DNA from 4 places in the Ruegeria sp. CRTD044 genome. Region 1 is predicted to be linked to each of the others. Evidence: riboswitches for the same ligand, from Rfam matches in the RefSeq annotation. Region 1 holds a riboswitch; each other region holds the start of a gene.

Evidence for each region. A riboswitch is a leader RNA that binds a small molecule or an ion and turns the genes downstream of it on or off. The one in region 1 is predicted to bind cobalamin.
Region 2: another riboswitch for cobalamin. It lies ahead of AC2FNL_RS04580 (CbtB domain-containing protein); the one in region 1 lies ahead of AC2FNL_RS02210 (DUF1636 family protein).
Region 3: another riboswitch for cobalamin. It lies ahead of AC2FNL_RS04650 (DUF1636 family protein); the one in region 1 lies ahead of AC2FNL_RS02210 (DUF1636 family protein).
Region 4: another riboswitch for cobalamin. It lies ahead of AC2FNL_RS16470 (hypothetical protein); the one in region 1 lies ahead of AC2FNL_RS02210 (DUF1636 family protein).

The regions. Positions count from the first base shown of each region.
Region 1 is NZ_JBXWSP010000003.1:244,172-248,349, reverse strand. It holds gene AC2FNL_RS02230 (hypothetical protein) at 1-17, opposite strand, end outside; gene AC2FNL_RS02225 (hypothetical protein) at 73-411, opposite strand; gene AC2FNL_RS02220 (hypothetical protein) at 408-674, opposite strand; gene AC2FNL_RS02215 (hypothetical protein) at 736-1,065, opposite strand; cobalamin riboswitch at 1,719-1,926, shown strand; gene AC2FNL_RS02210 (DUF1636 family protein) at 2,030-2,428, shown strand; gene AC2FNL_RS02205 (hypothetical protein) at 2,825-3,199, opposite strand; gene AC2FNL_RS02200 (recombinase family protein) at 3,336-4,178, shown strand, end outside.
Region 2 is NZ_JBXWSP010000004.1:341,169-345,346, forward strand. It holds gene AC2FNL_RS04560 (DUF302 domain-containing protein) at 22-483, opposite strand; gene AC2FNL_RS04565 (DUF1636 family protein) at 627-971, shown strand; gene AC2FNL_RS04570 (hypothetical protein) at 959-1,453, opposite strand; gene AC2FNL_RS04575 (CbtA family protein) at 1,518-2,216, opposite strand; gene AC2FNL_RS04580 (CbtB domain-containing protein) at 2,221-2,391, opposite strand; cobalamin riboswitch at 2,428-2,636, opposite strand; gene cobF (precorrin-6A synthase (deacetylating)) at 2,680-3,423, opposite strand; gene cobA (uroporphyrinogen-III C-methyltransferase) at 3,416-4,144, opposite strand; gene AC2FNL_RS04595 (cobyrinic acid a,c-diamide synthase CobB) at 4,141-4,178, opposite strand, start outside.
Region 3 is NZ_JBXWSP010000004.1:355,089-359,266, forward strand. It holds gene cobN (cobaltochelatase subunit CobN) at 1-1,126, opposite strand, end outside; gene cobW (cobalamin biosynthesis protein CobW) at 1,133-2,188, opposite strand; gene AC2FNL_RS04650 (DUF1636 family protein) at 2,191-2,574, opposite strand; cobalamin riboswitch at 2,657-2,861, opposite strand; gene AC2FNL_RS04655 (LysR family transcriptional regulator) at 2,934-3,809, opposite strand; gene AC2FNL_RS04660 (NAD(P)-dependent oxidoreductase) at 3,918-4,178, shown strand, end outside.
Region 4 is NZ_JBXWSP010000019.1:49,619-53,796, forward strand. It holds gene AC2FNL_RS16450 (5'-nucleotidase C-terminal domain-containing protein) at 1-77, shown strand, start outside; RNA gene ffs (signal recognition particle sRNA small type) at 117-215, shown strand; gene AC2FNL_RS16460 (alpha/beta hydrolase family protein) at 297-1,154, opposite strand; gene AC2FNL_RS16465 (TetR/AcrR family transcriptional regulator) at 1,239-1,811, shown strand; cobalamin riboswitch at 1,842-2,057, shown strand; gene AC2FNL_RS16470 (hypothetical protein) at 2,144-2,551, shown strand; gene AC2FNL_RS16475 (protein-tyrosine phosphatase family protein) at 2,555-3,058, opposite strand; gene AC2FNL_RS16480 (DNA polymerase III subunit gamma/tau) at 3,214-4,178, shown strand, end outside.

The DNA.
Region 1 (4,178 bases):
AAAAAACTGCGTTTCATAAGCAGGTCCTCTGTCGGTCTATCGTAAATGTTATGTTTCCGGTGAGCAGAAACCTCACTGCGCTTCCCGCAACTCTGCCAGAAACTCGTCGCATGCCTGTGCGCTGCCGACGATCTCGTCCGTCGTTTCAATTCCTTGCAATGACGCCATTTCGAAATTCACGCGATTGAGGATCTGATCTGCTTGCTCGGCGGTGATCAGGTTCTCGGCCTGGGCTCCCTTCAATGTGGTGCACACACCGGCGGACAAGCCTGTCGCAACGCCGACACCCATCGCGGCCCCGCCGCCCAAGGTCATCGCTCCAACCACGCCGAGGATGAGCCCGATCACAAGCCCCAAGATCACTTTTCCCATGTTTTCCTCCAATTTTGCGGGAAAGAGTTCCGCCTTCATTTCTGGCGCAAACCGCGTGCCCATCTGCATATCAAAACCAGTGCCAGCAGGTTGAGCACCGGTGCAATCGCCGCGAGCCACGGTTTGGCGGCCTCTGAGAAAAGGTCCACGGCAAGTACCCAGGGCAGTCCCAGCGGCAAAAGGAACACGCCGGACAACGGGTCTCGTTCCTGTCCGAACCAGCCAAAGGTACCGGTCAGGAACGCAAACAACGCCAACAGGTAAAGGGTCGCAAACGCGATGATGGTTATTCTGCAGACCATGCCGGACCTCAGAGTATCAAGCCAGCGCTGCGCAGCCGATTTCGGCTACGCATCAAACCGGTCACAACGCGCCTTCGTCGCCCAGGAACTCAATACCGGCTGTCGCGCCATCACTGTAGGCAATACAATTCCACGGAGCCCGATCCTCTCCAACCCCAACGGTGACTTGTGTTCCAGCCTCGCTGAACGCGGATGAGAGCACGACCACTTGCGAATTGTTGGTTGTTTTGGCCACGTCTCGCAGACACGCCTGTTGAGCGGGCGTCAGTTCGGCGGATGCACTTGACGTGCTCGTATCGTCGCAGGCCGCTAGTAGTGCGAAACACGTCGCGCCTGAAATCATCATGACTTTGTTAATCACTTTCTTCTCCTTTTGGGTTTGTCGATACATGTGGAATATGTGGCCTCTTTTTCGCGCGCTTACGTCTATGCAGTCATTCGAGCATACCCCGGTCTGGTAATTCCCGTTCCAAAAAAGTCTGTCGCCAATGACGTGGCTGGCAGACAGGATTTCTGCTGATCCCCGGGACCGTGAACAAAGCGTGCTGACGCAATGACGTCATGGGCAAAAGCCGGTGCGAACTTTCGAGGGAGGGATCGTACGTTAAGTCCGGGCACCGCGTCCTCCCAACGCTGATCTTCGTGAAATGCCTTCCGACCGCCAGCACTCACTCCAGCAGTCGGAAGGGCCCGACGAAACGGGCGACAGCGACAACAACGGAGGTAAAGCTAAAGTTGTGTCGAATTCGTATGTTTGAATCAATTACAGGATAAATCAATGATTTTTCCGCGCGTAAATTTTCGTACGTTTGCCGAAGATAGGATTCTGCATTCAAAGGGAAAAGGCGAGGCCGCTCACAGAGGTTTTGCCATCTACCCGCTTGCGCCGCTGTGTCTCCGGACCTTCCGGGCTATCCGAATCCACTTGGTTGAAACACCGTAGTTCGCTGCACGGCCTATCGCTCAGCTGGTGCTGAACGGGCGCTTGGATTCCTCGATCACGCAGCCGCTCAGAACGTCGTTGACAGTGCAGCCCGATTCATTGATGAGATTGGCGCTGATGGTTCCCGATCGTTTTGGCGGTCGGGTAAAAGGGAATACGGTGCGGCGCCGTTCTGACGCCAATTCCGTGACTGCCCCCGCAACTGTGGGCGGTGTGCGACCCCCGGATGCCACTGGGCCGATAGGTCTGGGAAGGCGGGGCAAGCCATACACCGCGAGTCAGGAGACCTGCCATCATCAAACGCAACTCAACCCGGGCGGGGTGTCCCGGAAGGAGGCCAAGATGGCATTTTCGGCTTACGCCGCTGACATGACTGGTTCCCTGTCCGGCCCGCGATTTCGCGGAGGGCGAAATGAACCGACAATCAACACATCACATCGCGGTTTGCCTATCTTGCCGACCCAAGGGTGCAGCCGTACGCCCCGGACCTGACCTGATCGGACGATTGCGCGCCGCGCTGGCCGAAGACGACGGTTTGACAGGTTTTGACGTTTCCGGTGCCGCCTGCATGGCCGGGTGCAACCGGCCCTGTACCGTCGCCTATCACGCGCCGGGCAAGGCATATTACCTGTTTGGCGGCCTGACGTCTGAAGAGACCGGGGCATTGGTGGAATTCGCCCGGCTGTACCAGCAGTTGCGCGATGGATGGTGCAACTCGGTCGACTGCCCGGCCGGGCTTCGCCACGCAACACTGGCCCGCATTCCAGCCGCGATGGCTGCGTCTTCGGAAGATGCGGATTGCGCCTCATGAGCGCGCCTTTGCTGTCGGTGGATGCCGTCACCTGGCCCACCCCAGACAGTGCTGAGTGACAGGCTGGTCTCTGAGACGTTCGATGTCACCGCCCGGCAAGAGCAGCTCATCTGCCAAACGGTGCTTGAAGCTGGCGGAGCACCGGCGAAGGCGCGCAGCAAAAGTGTAGAACTTGAAAGCAAGCCCTTCACTATTTTAGCCATATCAATGGGTAATGGCGGTGCTGGGAGACCAATGCGAACCAGTCTCTACTAAAATGGCGGCACACGGGAACACCCTGCGAACTCCGGGCGATTTTCTAACTTTTTGAATTTTCTCGGTTTTGATCGAGCGAAGCGACTTCGAACTGAACGTCACTCTACTCAGGAGTGCCGCGCACCTGGCGCGAAACACCGCCTACTCGCTTTCACCCGCCCCTGCCTCGGAAGTTCCGAGAAGGCCGTCCAAGACATTGAGCACCTGAAGAAGGGCCTCGCGAGTTTCGTGAAGTCCCGCCCCAATCTTCAACTCGCCTCGCCCGGACAACACAAGCACCGCAGCCAACACCTCGTTCGAATTCCGCATGAGCTCGACCAGATGCTCTCCAGCCGGACCGTGGGAGCCTGCGAGCCAGTTCTTGGCCGTTCGCTCCGAGACACCCGTCCAGCGCATCACGATCTTGATCGCCCGATGAGATCCGCCGAGCTCATGCTTCAGCGCCGCTGCAATTGCCATTTGGTATTTTAATCGATCGACCTTTCGTTCGTCGTCATCTGGAAAAGTCTTGCCCATCTTAGGAAACATTTTTCCGAACCTCCGCGTCTATGCTTCGGCACCATGGAATCACAGGCATTTCCCGTGACTTGCCGAAGGCGAAAAATGAAAGGCTCGGTTCTTGAGCTGGAGGGACGGACATGACGGAGGCGCAATGGCGCCAAAGGGAGCGCAGCCTCGGCTCGCCGCTCAATACGTCCGGATGTCGACCGAGCACCAACGCTATTCGACCGAGAACCAGTCTGACTCGATCGCGCATTACGCGGAGCAGCGCGGGATCGAGATCGTCCGCACCTATTCGGATGAGGGAAAGAGCGGTCTAAGGATCCAGGGCCGAGATGGGCTCAAGCAGCTCATCGACGATATTCAATCCGGCAAAGCCGATTTCGAAGCGGTGCTCGTTTACGATATCAGCCGCTGGGGTCGGTTTCAGGATGCGGACGAAAGCGCCTATTACGAGTACATCTGCAAACGCGCCGGCATCTCCGTCATCTATTGCGCCGAGCAGTTCGAAAACGACGGCAGCCCGGTCTCCACCATCGTCAAAGGCGTCAAGCGCGCCATGGCAGGCGAGTACAGCCGGGAACTCTCGCAAAAGGTCTTCATCGGTCAAAGCCGTTTGATCGAACTGGGCTATCGCCAAGGCGGTCCGCCCGGCTTCGGCCTGCGGCGCATGCTGATCGACGAGCATGGGGTCGCGAAAGGCATCCTGGAGCGCGGCGAGCACAAGAGCATTCAGACGGATCGCGTCACCCTAGTCCCAGGCCCTGCAGAGGAGATCGCCGTCGTCCGAGAAATCTTCCTCGCCTTCGTTGAAGGCCAAAAGTCCGAAACCGAAATTGCCGAGGCTCTGAATACCCGCGGCATTCTAACGGACCTCGATCGCGCCTGGACCCGCGGGACCGTGCATCAAATCCTGATCAATGAGAAGTACATTGGGAACAACGTCTGGAACCGTAGCTCCTTCAAACTGAAGAAGCGGCGCGTGCAAAACGAT
Region 2 (4,178 bases), on a different contig from region 1:
AGCCGCATCACGTCAGTGTGACTATTTGACAGCCAAATCGGCGATGGCGGCGAATTTGGCGTCCAACTCTGCGGCGATCGCGGGCAAGGTGTCGGAGCCTCCGGTGTAGGGGGCAAAGACAAGGCTGGGTGTCTTGTAGGACAGCGTCGCGGTCCCGTCCTCGTTTTCCGTGACGTACAGGCGGATCGGCGCCTCGATCATCGCGGGCACCGATTGTTCCAGAACCCGCACCGCGTAGTCGTTGTTGAAGACGCCGATCACCCGGTTGCCCGGAATGGTGATGCCGCGCGCGGCGGCGGCCTTAGTCGGACCGGCCTGGGTGACCACGGCCATCCCGTTTGCCTTGACCGCTGCGATCGTGTCGGCCACCAGCGCGTCATGGGTTTTGGACGTCGGGTGGACGGCCCAACCCGGCCGGGGTTCGATATCGGCAGCCAGCGCGGGAAGGGCCAGCAGGCCGAGGAAAAACACAAGATGTTTCATCGCGGGTTCTCCAGATCGTGTTTGCTCGAGTCTTCCCGAAATCCCGGCTGCGTACAGTCACAATATCGTGGGCGGCGGGCTTGCGCCGGAGGTGCGAAACCCGCACAAGCGACAATGTGAAACGGAAAAGGCAGGCGAGGGGCATGCGTGTTTTGATCTGCAGCAGCTGCGCGGGCGAGCGCGACCAGCCGGCCGAGCGACAGGCGGTATTGGACGCCCTGCGCGCCGCGGGACTGGACGGGCAGGTCGAGGTCGCCGAGCACGCCTGTTTCAGCGGTTGCGACGAGCCGACCGTGGTGGCGATGCAGGGGGAAAGCCTGGCGTCTTACGTGTTTTCAGGGATCGATCCGGTTGCCGATGCCAATGACATTGCGGCGACCTGTCGGACCATTCTGAACAGCCCGAACGGCTGGATCGAAGACGCCCGGCCGTGCGGGCGGCTTCGCTTGTGTCTGCGGGCGCGGATCCCTGCGCTTCAGTCCACCTGAACCGTGACGGACGCGCTGACCGGCACCCCATCCACGGCCAGCGGGCTGTGGCTGTTGGCGTTCAGCGAAACCTCGATGGTCGTTTCGCCTTTGGGCAGGTCCGGGATGTGCATCCAGATGCCATAAAGCCGCGCCAGCTTGACGCCGTTCACATAGACATGCGCGTGGCCTTCGCCGGGCTTGTCGTCCAGCGAGGCGTGCTCGGGCGCGAACGTGAAGTTCCGCGGCATCACATTCAGGTTCCAACCTGCCATCGGGTCGGGGGAGACGGCGATCTCCAGCCCCGGCGCGTCCGGTCCGGCGGGCAGGTTGATGGCGGTGCTATGGTCATGGGCCATGGCCTCGGCGTGGTGGCCGCCGTGTTGAGCGGGGTCGGAATGGACGTGGCCGTCGAAGGTGACGCCGTTGGCTGCGGCCAGCACGAACCCGGCGCCCCCGCCAAAGACCAGACCGATCGCGAAAAGAGCAAGCGAGCGTGTCATCTTGTTTCCTAAAAAAGCAAATGACCCGCCGGTTGGGCGCCGGCGGGTCGTGGGATTTCGGGGATCAGGCTGCGGCTTCGACGCGCTTGCCCTCGCTTTGCCAGAAATACCCGGCAAACGAACCCAGCAGCACCCAGGCCACAAGGCCCACTCCGAAGGCGCGTGCGGCGAACAGGGCCCCGATCTCGGTCGGAACCGGCCCGGTGAACACGTCGGGTTCCGGTGCGCCGATCAGGTGCGGGGCCATCAGCAGCACGGCCGCAACCAGATAGCTGACGATGTTGCCACCGAAAGCGATCAGCCACATGGCCACACCAGCAGCCGCGACGGTTGCCCACCACCAGATCTGCCGCGCAAACACATCGGCTGCGGCAACGCCCGGAACCTCGGGGGCCAGGGTGAAGCCCGGCGCCAGGTGAAAGGCGATGAAACCGGCAAGGCCCCACAGCACGCCCGTGCGCCCGTCAACCGGGTGGCCCTGGGCTTCGGCCAGCGACATCAGGGCGACCAGAACCAGCGCATAGCCGGTATAGGTCAGCATGGTGAACACCACGCTCAGCCCGTCGCGGGTCAGGTCCGAGAACATGCCCGGCAGTTCGGGATGGGCCGAGACGGCTTCGGCTCCGAAATGCACCAACTCTCCGGATTCATACAGTTCAGCATGCAGCAACACGGGCTGCACGAATACCAACTGCAGCAGGGCGACGATCAACCCGGCTGCAGCACCAGCGAACAACGCGCTGGTCAGAATGCGACTGAACATTGGTTTAGTGGCAGGGGAAGCCGGTTGCGTGGCGCACGTCATGCGCGGCGTCATGCAGCGCCGATGCCTGAACGTGACCGGCCAGAGTGATGATCCCCAGGCCCAGGGCTGCCGCGAACACTGCCGAAAGAATGCCAGCGCGTGCCGTTGATGCGGTTTGCGTTTGTGTCGTCATTTTCTGTCCTCCTGTGCCGCCGCACCCGACGGCCGGTGTTTCATTGTTCGCCTGGCAGGTCTCCTGGCTTGCGGGTCAGCGCCTCTGTTCGCCTTCCCCCCGAACGGATCGGGAGTGGCTGGTTGAACAGGGCTCACCGCTTACAGTCGCGGGGGCGGCTTTGGATTTGACCTGCGCGCAGGCCGCACCAAATTCCCTCTTAGCATCCGGATGTCTCCGGCAGGACCAGACCCGTCCATTTAGACGTGAATGCCGCTGTGGCGCAATCGCCATTTGCGACCTTTCGCATCAATTCCCGCGCTTTTTCAGAATGTAGATGTCCATGATCCACCCGTGCCGGGCGCGGGCCTCGGCGCGGGTGCGGAGAATCTCGTCGGCCACATCCGCCAGCGGACCTTTGATCAGGATCTGCTCGGACATACCCACGTACGCCCCCCACCAGATGTCAAAATCGGCCATGTCCAAAGTCTGGAACGAACATTCGCCATCGAGCATCACCGCAACCGTATCGGTGTCGCTGGGCCAGCCCTCGTCGCGGAGGCGCCGGCCGGTGGTGACCAGATAGGGCGCGCCGATTTCGTTGATCGGCATGGCATGGGCCGCCGTCAGCGCCTGCAGCGCCGTGATGCCGGGGATCACCGTCGTGTTCGGCTGCGGGTCCAGCCGCGCCGCGATTCGCAGCGAGCTGTCATAGAGCGACGGGTCGCCCCAGATCAGCAGGGCGACGGTGCGCGCCTCGGGGTGCCGGGCCATCGCGTCCTGCCAGCGCAGGGCGATTGCGTCGTGCCATTCATCCACGCCGCGCAGGTAGCCATCCTGCGACCGGCGCTCGGGGATGTCGAAATAGGCGATTTGGGGCGGTGTGTCGGTGACCATGCGGATGATTTCCTCGCGCACGCCGGCCAGATCGGCCTTGTTGGCGCCCTTGCGCGGGATCAGGATCAGATCGGCCGCGCGGATCGCCTGCGCGCCCTGAAAGGTCACGTGGTCCGGGTTGCCGGTGCCGATCCCGATCAAGACCAGATCAATCATCGTCGCTCTCCGCCAGCGGACCATAAAGGATCAGCGCCGGCGCGGTGCCGATCTCAGAACCCAGGCGCTCGGCCAGGGCGCCGACGGTGGACCGGTACAGCGATTGCTCAGGCGTCGAGACCGACTCGGCCATCAGCGCAGGGGTGTCCAGCGGCAGCCCATGCGCGTGCAGCGTCTGCGCGAGCAGGGGAAAGGTGCGCTTGCCCATGAACACTACGGTCGTCGCACCCGGGTCGGCCAGCGCGGGCAGGTTCAGGTCCTCGGGCAGCTTGCCGCTGACATCGTGGCCGGTGACGAATTGCACCCGCCGCGCGGTCAGCCGGCGGGTCAGCGGGATGCCCGCCGCCGCAGCCGCGGCAATGGCCGAGGGGATGCCCGGAATGATCTCGTATGCGATGCCGGCGGCGCGCAGGGCCACCAGTTCCTCCTCGAGCCGCCCGAACAGGCCGCCATCGCCCGACTTCAGCCGCACGATCCTTTGGCCGGTCTGGGCGTACTCCACCAGCAGGCGGCTGACATGGTCCTGCTTGGGCGAGGGCCGCCCGGCGCGCTTGCCCACGCCCACAAGGTCGGCGTCCTTGCGCGCATGGCTCAGGATCGGCCCGCTGCTGAGATCGTCGAACAGAACCGCATCGGCCTTTTGCAGCCGGTCCACGGCCTTGAGGGTCAACAACTCCGGGTCGCCGGGACCGGACCCGATGAAGGAAACGAAACCGCTCATGCGCTGGCCTCTGCGATCAGATGGAAGAACGTAC
Region 3 (4,178 bases), on a different contig from region 1:
GCGCCTTTGGTTTCTCGGCCAGGCCCACCCAGGCCATCGCCCGGTCGACGATCGCGGTGATCCGGTTGGGCTCGGGGCGGTGGGCGAAGCGGGAATATTCCAGATGCGGGTCGCGCTTGCCCGGTTCCTTGAACGAGGCGACACCGGCCGAGATGCGCCCGTCCACTTCGGGCAGCACCACATGCATGGCCAGATCGGCAGGCGACAGGCCGCGTTCGGCCTCGGCCCAGGCCTTGCGGCGCGAGGTCGCCAGCGCGACCTGGAACACCGGCACGCCCGCCACGTCCAAGGGCGATGTGCCCGACGCGCCTTTGCCCGAAAACGAGGTGGCATTGATGATCGCCGAGGGTGCCATCGCGGGGATGTTCTCGGCCAGCCATTTAGCCGCCGCAGGCGCCTTGAGCGAGGGCCCAAACAGCCCCACCGCCTGATGACCCCGCGCGCGGATTTCCCGGATCAGGGCCGCGACCGGCGCGGTATCGGCCGAGGTCAGGTAGGCGCGGTAGAAGGTTACGATGATGCGCCGACCTTCGCCCGCGAATGCGTCCTCGGGCGCAATCACGCCGCGATCCGGGCACCACGTACCGCAGTCGGGTAGTGTCTTGGCCCCGATCACCGGACCGGCATACAGCCCCGCCGCCAGCGCCATCTGCGCCAGCGCCGCCTGGGCCGCGACCTCGCCGCCGGTATCGCACAGATGCGCCAGCCGCCGCAGGGTCGAGACCGGCAGGGTGGAATAGTCGTCCAGCCGCGTATCCTCGCGCCCGTCGGCGGGCAGCACCGCCAGCGCGATGCCTTTGGCCTGCGCCAGAGCCAGCACCTGTTGCAACCCGTAGGACCAATAGGGCACGCCGCCGATCAGCCGGATCAGGATGCCCTTGGCGCCCTGAAGCGTCTGTTCGACATAGGTATCGACCGACAGCGGGTGTTTAAGCGCCGTCAGGTTGGCCAGCCGCAACGAGGGCATCCGCCCCTCGGGCCCGCCGCCGCGATGCCATCCGGCTGCGAAGGCACCCAGATCGCTGTCCGAAAAGGACAGCACCACCAGATCCGCTGGGCTCTGGCCCAGATCGGTCGGGGTCTCGGTTTCCTCGAGCCCGTGGCTTTCGCGAAAGACGACGTGCATCGGTGCTTACTCGGCGGCCTCGGTGACGCCCGTCAGGATGCCGCGGATCGCAGCCTCGTCGATGTCGTGATGCTCGGCGATGACAACAAGGCGCGAGCGGCGCTCTTCGTCCGGCTTCCACGGGCGGTCATACTGGTGCCGCACCCGCGCGCCGACCGCCTGAACCAGCAGGCGCATCGGCTTGCCCTGAACGGCGGCATAGCCCTTAACACGCAGGATGTTCAGCTCGTTTGCCAGACGCTCGATTTTGGCGACCAACTGCGCCGGATCGGTCTGTTCGGGCAACTCGACAACGATGCTTTCGAAATCGTCATGTTCGTGGTCGTCATGGCCATCGTGATGCGAGGGGCGGGCGTCCATGTCGTCTTCGGCTGCGGCTTCCAGTCCCAGCACCACGCGCACGTCCACCGCGCCCTCGGCAACCTCGACTACGGGCAGGGGGCGCGGCGCCTCGGCGGCGATGACCTCGCGCGCCTTGGCCACGCCTTCGGGGCCGGCCAGGTCGGGTTTGGTCAGAAGGATGATGTCGGCGCACGAGATCTGATCCTCGAACACCTCGGACAGGGGCGTTTCGTGGTCGATCGAGTCATCGGCCATGCGCTGGGCGTCCACCGCCGCGACATTCGGGGCGAAACGGCCCGCGGCCACGGCCTCGGCATCGGCCAGGGCGATCACGCCGTCCACAGTGATCTTGGAGCGGATATCGGGCCAGTCGAACGCCTTGAGCAGCGGTTTCGGCAGGGCCAGACCGCTGGTTTCGATCAGGATGTGATCGGGACGCGGGTCCAGCGCCATCAGCGCCTCGATCGTGGGGATGAAATCGTCGGCCACGGTGCAGCAGATGCAGCCATTGGCCAGTTCCATGATGTTCTCCGCTGGGCAATCGGGGATGGCGCAGCTTTTCAGGATCTCGCCATCGACGCCCACATCGCCGAATTCGTTGACCACCACGGCCAGCCGCTTGCCCTGCGGCTCGGACATCAGGTGGCGGATCAGCGTGGTCTTGCCCGAGCCGAGAAAGCCGGTGATGACAGTGACGGGAAGTTTTTCGAGGGTGCTCATGCTCAGGCTCCAATCGGGGGTATGCGGGCGGCGCAGTTCTTGCGGAAATGTTCAGGGCGGTCGCGCCATTTCACAAGGCCATCATCGGCGGCCAGGTACTTGGTGGCGCCTTCGACGATGATCTCGACATGGTCGGATTCGTTGAGGTTCTCATAGACGAAGGTCCAGCGCGACGGCCCGCCGCGCAGAACGATCGAGCAACCCTGATCGCAGTTCGACAGGCATTCGACCGGCTTCAGGGTGATGCCTTCGGGCAGGTCGGCGGCGGCCAGCGCCTTGTGCAGCAGCGTGCCGGGGCGCTGGGCGTCGTCCTCGATGGGCAGCCCGCGTCGGCAGGTGGTGCAGACCAGCAGCTCGACTGGTGTGGTTTCGGTCACGTCTCTCATCCCCCCTCACTCGGTTGTCGGGGGACGGGGTATGCGCGGGCCACGTTGCGGACATGGGCCCGACACCGGAACACCCCGTCCGGTTTGTCTTCGGGCGTTGGCAGGTCTCCCGGCTTGCGGATGTCAGAGCGGTGCTCTGTCGGATGTCCCGCCTTCCCGGCCTGCGGCCAGTGGCATTTGGGCACCCTCTCCGGTCACGGTCGCGGGGGCGGCTGCGTTTGACGGAAAACCGCTGACGCATTCCCTTTTCATCTGCTTGCACAGACACCAACGCAAGCGACATGCGGTACGGGCAGGGGGGTTGTCAAGCGCGCAGGGGCAAGTGCTTTGCGTCGGATCGAAAAAGCGACTTGCCGGGGTCAATCCGCGGCATCACCGGCCAATCGGTCGCGCAACCACGCGAGGAACAACTGGGCGGGGATGGACGGAGGCGCCGCGCTGACGCTGCGGATCAGGTAGTGCGACTGGGTAAAGGGAATCGCCGGCCCCGCAATCCGGATCGGCGCGCCCTGGGCGATGGCGTTGAGCGCGAACCGCTCCAGAACGGTGGCGTAGCCCGCGCCGGCCATCACCAGTTGCAGTGCCGTGACGGTCGTATCCGCCGAATGGCGCGCGGGGCGGTCGGGCAGGTCGATGCTCGTGGCCTCGGCGTACCGCGCCCAGTTGTCCTCGTATCCCAGAATGTGAATCAACGGGCCGTTGCGCAGGTCTGGCGCCGGGTCCTGCGCCCGGCAGATGGGCACCAGCCGCTCCGAGCACAGCCGGTCGGCCGCAACACCGGGCCAGTCGCCATAGCCCAGCCGGATTTCCACGTCCACATCGGCAGGCGCGGCCGAGTCGTTCCAGATATGCGACACCAGCCGCACGGGGATCTCGGGGTGCTGCGCGCTGAACGCGGGCAGCTCGGCCGCGATCCAGTAGGTCATCGACGATATCGCCGCCCGGATGGTCAACGCCTGTCGCGAGGCGGGGGCGAACAAGCTGTTGGTGGATAGCGCGATATCCGACAACGCCCGGCGCACGGTCAGCGCATAGGACTGGCCCAGCTCCGTCAGCGACAGGTGTCGTGCGTTGCGGGCAAAAAGCGGCTGCCCGAGGTCCGCCTCGAGCGAGCGGATATGCAGCGACACCGCCGTTTGCGTCAGGCCCAGTTCCTGCGCGGCGGTTGTGAAATTCAGGTGGCGGGCAGCGGCCTCGAAGCTGCGCAGCCAGGCCGGATTGGGCAGGCGGTCCATTCAGCACCAAAATTTTTTGCATCTAAACTGACTTTTTATTCGTTTCTTTTGTCGGTGGGCAACGGAAATACTCGGGCCAACGAAATTGCGCCTGCAGGAGGGCAGAACATGAAGGTCGGGTTCATCGGTTTGGGCAATGTGGGGGGCAAGCTGTCGGGGTCGCTGCTGCGCAACGGTATCGACCTGACGGTATACGACCTTAACCCCGATCTTGTGGCGGAGTTCTCCGCCAAGGGCGCTAAGGCCGGTGAAAGCCCGGCGCAGATGATGCGCGATTGCGATGCGGTCATCACCTGCCTGCCGTCGCCCGCTGCCTCGGACGCGGTGATGCGGCAGATGCTGCCCGAGGTCACCCGCGGCAAGATCTGG
Region 4 (4,178 bases), on a different contig from region 1:
ACGAGCTGGACCACTTTGCGGCCACCACCGACGGGCAGGACGCGCGCGGGTTTCTTCGGATACGCCTGTCTTTGTGACGGGTTGCCAAGCGGCTGCGTGATGCCTATATCGGCGGTCGAGAGGTTGGCGCGGGCAAGCGCCTCGCCAACCTGGTCAGGTCCGGAAGGAAGCAGCCACAACGAGCCCCGCTTGGGTCGATGTCCAACCTCTCACTTGACGCCGCGCCGCGTATTCGGCCGGGTCAATCCAACCTCTGCATTTTGTCGTTGTTCCTGAAAACCGCGCTTACGGGCGAGTCAGGCGATCAATCGCGGCCAAACGGCACTGCTGCGGCGGGCGAAGGCGCCGATATGACCGATTTCGGACAGTCCGAAATCCTTGGCCTCCAACAAGTGCCGACGGGCGGTCGGACCATAGAGTTCAGCCAGCCGCCAGACGGCGGGCGGTGGCACTGTCTGGTCATCCTCAAACGCAATGATATCCGCCGTGGCGTTCGCCCGGCTCCAATCCGCCTGGGGAAGCGTGTCACCAAGTTCGGGCAGATAGCTGGTGGGCGATGTACACCACTTGCGCCATTGCCAATAGACGCCAGCCGGCAAGTCGGCTCCGAATCCCAGTAGTTTCCCTGGCAGGTACCCCAGGAGACGCACCAGAGGTGGCACATGGCCATACCAGAACAGAGTCGCCAAGCCCTTGTAGGGCCACGGGTGATCAGCCACCGTCACCAAACCTGCGCACACACAGATCATCCGGTCGATCTGTTCGATTTCCGGTTGCAGCGGACCCAGCATTCCACCGACCGAATGCCCGATCACCCACAGTTTTGCCTGCGGGTAGCGACGGCGCATCTCGGCACGCGCTGCGGGCATGTCGATCAGCGCCCAGTCCGCCATCGTGGCCTTCGAGTCCTTCAGCCGCCCGGTCAGCGAATGCTCGAAATCCCGGTAATCATATGTCAGGCAAGCCATACCGCGCTCGGCGGCCAGCCAGCGAGCAAAGTGCTGATAGTAGTCACGTGGCACTCCTGTTGCGCCGTTCAGGACCACAACGGTTTGCGGCTCGACCGCCGGAGTGTAAAGCCGCGCCGCCAGCTGGGTCTGGCCCGACGGAAACTGAAAGTCTTCCACGTCAACCGCGTGCTGCGAATCCAACATCTTTGCCTCCAAACACTCTGGACCGATCGGTCTAATACTTTGTGTCTGGACCATTTGGTCTAGGGCTGTCAATATTCGGCCTGCATGACCCAACGTCCACCAAACACCAAAGATCGCCTGATCGTGACTGCCGCCAAACTGTTCCAGCGCTCGGGCTATAACGGTGTCGGTCTGGCGGAATTGCTGGCCGAAGCGCAGGCCCCCAAAGGTTCGCTGTATCACCATTTTCCAAAGGGCAAGCCGGATCTGGCCCTGGCGGCGGCCAGTTGGGCCTCGGACGGGATGTTGAACATGATCGCTGCGGCATTCGACGACGCCGCGGATTTTCGCGACGGGGTCACCACCCTGTGCCACAAAATCGCGAAGCTGTTCGATACCTCGGCGCAATGGGAGACCTGCCCCATCGCCGCCACCCTGTTCGAAAGCCCCGACAACCGCGCGTTTCGGGAGCATGCCGACCGTCTGTATGAAAGCTGGATCATCGAAGTTCGAAACCACGCCGCGCGGCTCGGAGTTTCCGACCCCGAAAATGCTGCGGATACCCTGTTCATCGTGATGCAGGGCGGCTGGCAATTGGCCCGTGCCCGCAGGGATTCGAATGTGCTGCGCAGACTGCCTGATCTGTTCCCTTGGGACTCACTCCGGCAACCGGGCTGAAACCGTCTTGACTCGATCGCGGATACACCGCTAGCGATGAGGGGATGGTTCCCGTGCCGTTTCGGCCCGGGATGAAAAGGGAACACGGTGCGGTCCAACCCGGAACTCCGGAGCGGACCAAGGCCGCGACTGCCCCCGCAACTGTAGGCGGAGAGCGATGCCGAAAAACCACTGACCGCAAGGTTGGGAAGGTCGGCAAAGCAAAGACCCGCAAGTCAGGAGACCTGCCATCAAACGTGAAACCGAAACTCGGACGGGGTGTCCGGGCAGGGTCTGGCCTTGAAACCGGCGTCTGTCCAAATCCACCCCGCCCAGCGCGCGGAGGGCGCAACATGATTTGGAAGACCGACACCCATGAATTCGCGGCAACAATCTGCCAGCGCACCGGAAAGACCTGCCCGGCACTGGCGCGCATGGCACGGGCCATCGCGCAGGCAATGGCGACGGCGCAGGCCGCTACATCCCCCGACTTCCAAGTGGAAGGCAGCAGCGAACTGGCCCATTGCGAACATGGCTGCACGGCGCGGTTCGATGCACGTCCCGAACGGATCCGCGTGTATTGCGGAGCGGCCGCCGATACCCCGTCCGACTGCCTTGATACCTTTGCCGACATGCTGTTTGACGACCAGCGCGACGCCCTGCCCGCACAGGTCATTGGTGATCGACCCTGTGCGATGCTGCAGGCCACGGCGATCATGCCCGTGGTCAGGGCCAAGCGCGAGTTCCGCGCAACCGCCTGAAGGTCAGGTCGCCAGTGCCTCGCGCGCCGGGGCGATGGCCCAGTCCATCTGAGCATCGGTTTCGACCGCGCAGGGGCGTACGGCCCGCAGGCGTTTCAGGGCCTGTTCCGGCTGCTCGCCGCTTTCGATCATCAAGCGCAGAACAACCATGCCCGACCGCCCGCAACCGCCCCGGCAGTGGACCAGTACCCGCCCGCCGCCCGACAGCGCATGGCGGGCGGCGGCACTGACTTCGGGCCAGCGGCCGGATATCTCGGTCGACGGCGCCGAGAAGTCGGCGACCGGCAGATGCGCCCACCGACAGGCGCGCCGATGAATGTCACAGCCCAATTCGCCTGCACCCACAGAAACCAGTTCGGCAAGGGTTGTCATCGAAATCACCAGCCCCGGCGCCCAGGCTGAAATCAGGTCCAGGTCTCCCTCATAGTCGCCGCCACCGCCGGGAACCGAGGTCAGGGCCAGCGTACCGCCACCCACCTGCAATGCATGAACCACAAGATTTGTCATCAGACGTTCCCCCCGAAACTGGCTGATTGAACTTGATCCGCGCAGTATGCCTCACACCGCGCGCTCGCCAAAGCGAAAAACCTGCACCGGCGCTGTGGACGCGGGGCACCGGGAACTCTACCCTGCATCGTCAGTACGAATCCGTCAGAGCAGACATGACCACACAGTCCAGCCCCGCCTATCAGGTTCTCGCCCGAAAATACCGCCCGGAAACCTTTGCCGACCTGGTCGGTCAGGATGCCATGGTGCGCACGCTGAAAAACGCGTTCGAGGCGGACCGGATCGCGCAGGCCTTCATCATGACCGGCATCCGCGGCACCGGCAAGACGACCACGGCCCGGATCATCGCCAAGGGCATGAACTGCATCGGCCCCGACGGCAATGGCGGCCCAACGACCGAACCCTGCGGCCAGTGCGAGCATTGCGTGGCCATCATGGAAGGTCGCCATGTGGACGTGCTGGAAATGGACGCCGCCAGCCGCACCGGCGTGGGCGACATCCGCGAGATCATCGACAGCGTGCGCTATCGCGCCGCCAGCGCGCGCTACAAGATCTACATCATCGACGAAGTCCACATGCTGTCGACCAGCGCCTTCAACGCGCTGCTGAAAACGCTGGAGGAACCGCCCGAACACGTAAAGTTCATCTTTGCCACGACCGAGATCCGCAAGGTTCCGGTCACCGTGCTGTCGCGCTGCCAACGGTTCGACCTGCGCCGGATCGAACCCGAAGTGATGATCGGCCTGCTGCGCAAGATCGCCACCGCCGAGGGCGCGGAAATCTCGGATGACGCGCTGGCCCTAATCACCCGCGCCGCCGAAGGCTCGGCCCGGGATGCGACCTCGCTGCTGGACCAGGCAATCAGCCATGGTGCCGGCGAAACCACCGCCGATCAGGTGCGCGCGATGCTGGGACTGGCCGACCGGGGCCGCGTTCTTGACCTGATGGACATGATCCTGCGTGGCGATGCGGCCGGGGCCTTGACCGAACTGGGCGCGCAATATGCCGAGGGCGCCGACCCGCTGGCGGTGCTGCGCGATCTGGCCGAAATCACGCATTGGGTCTCGGTGGTGAAGATCACCCCTGACGCGGCAGAAGATCCCACCGTCTCACCCGATGA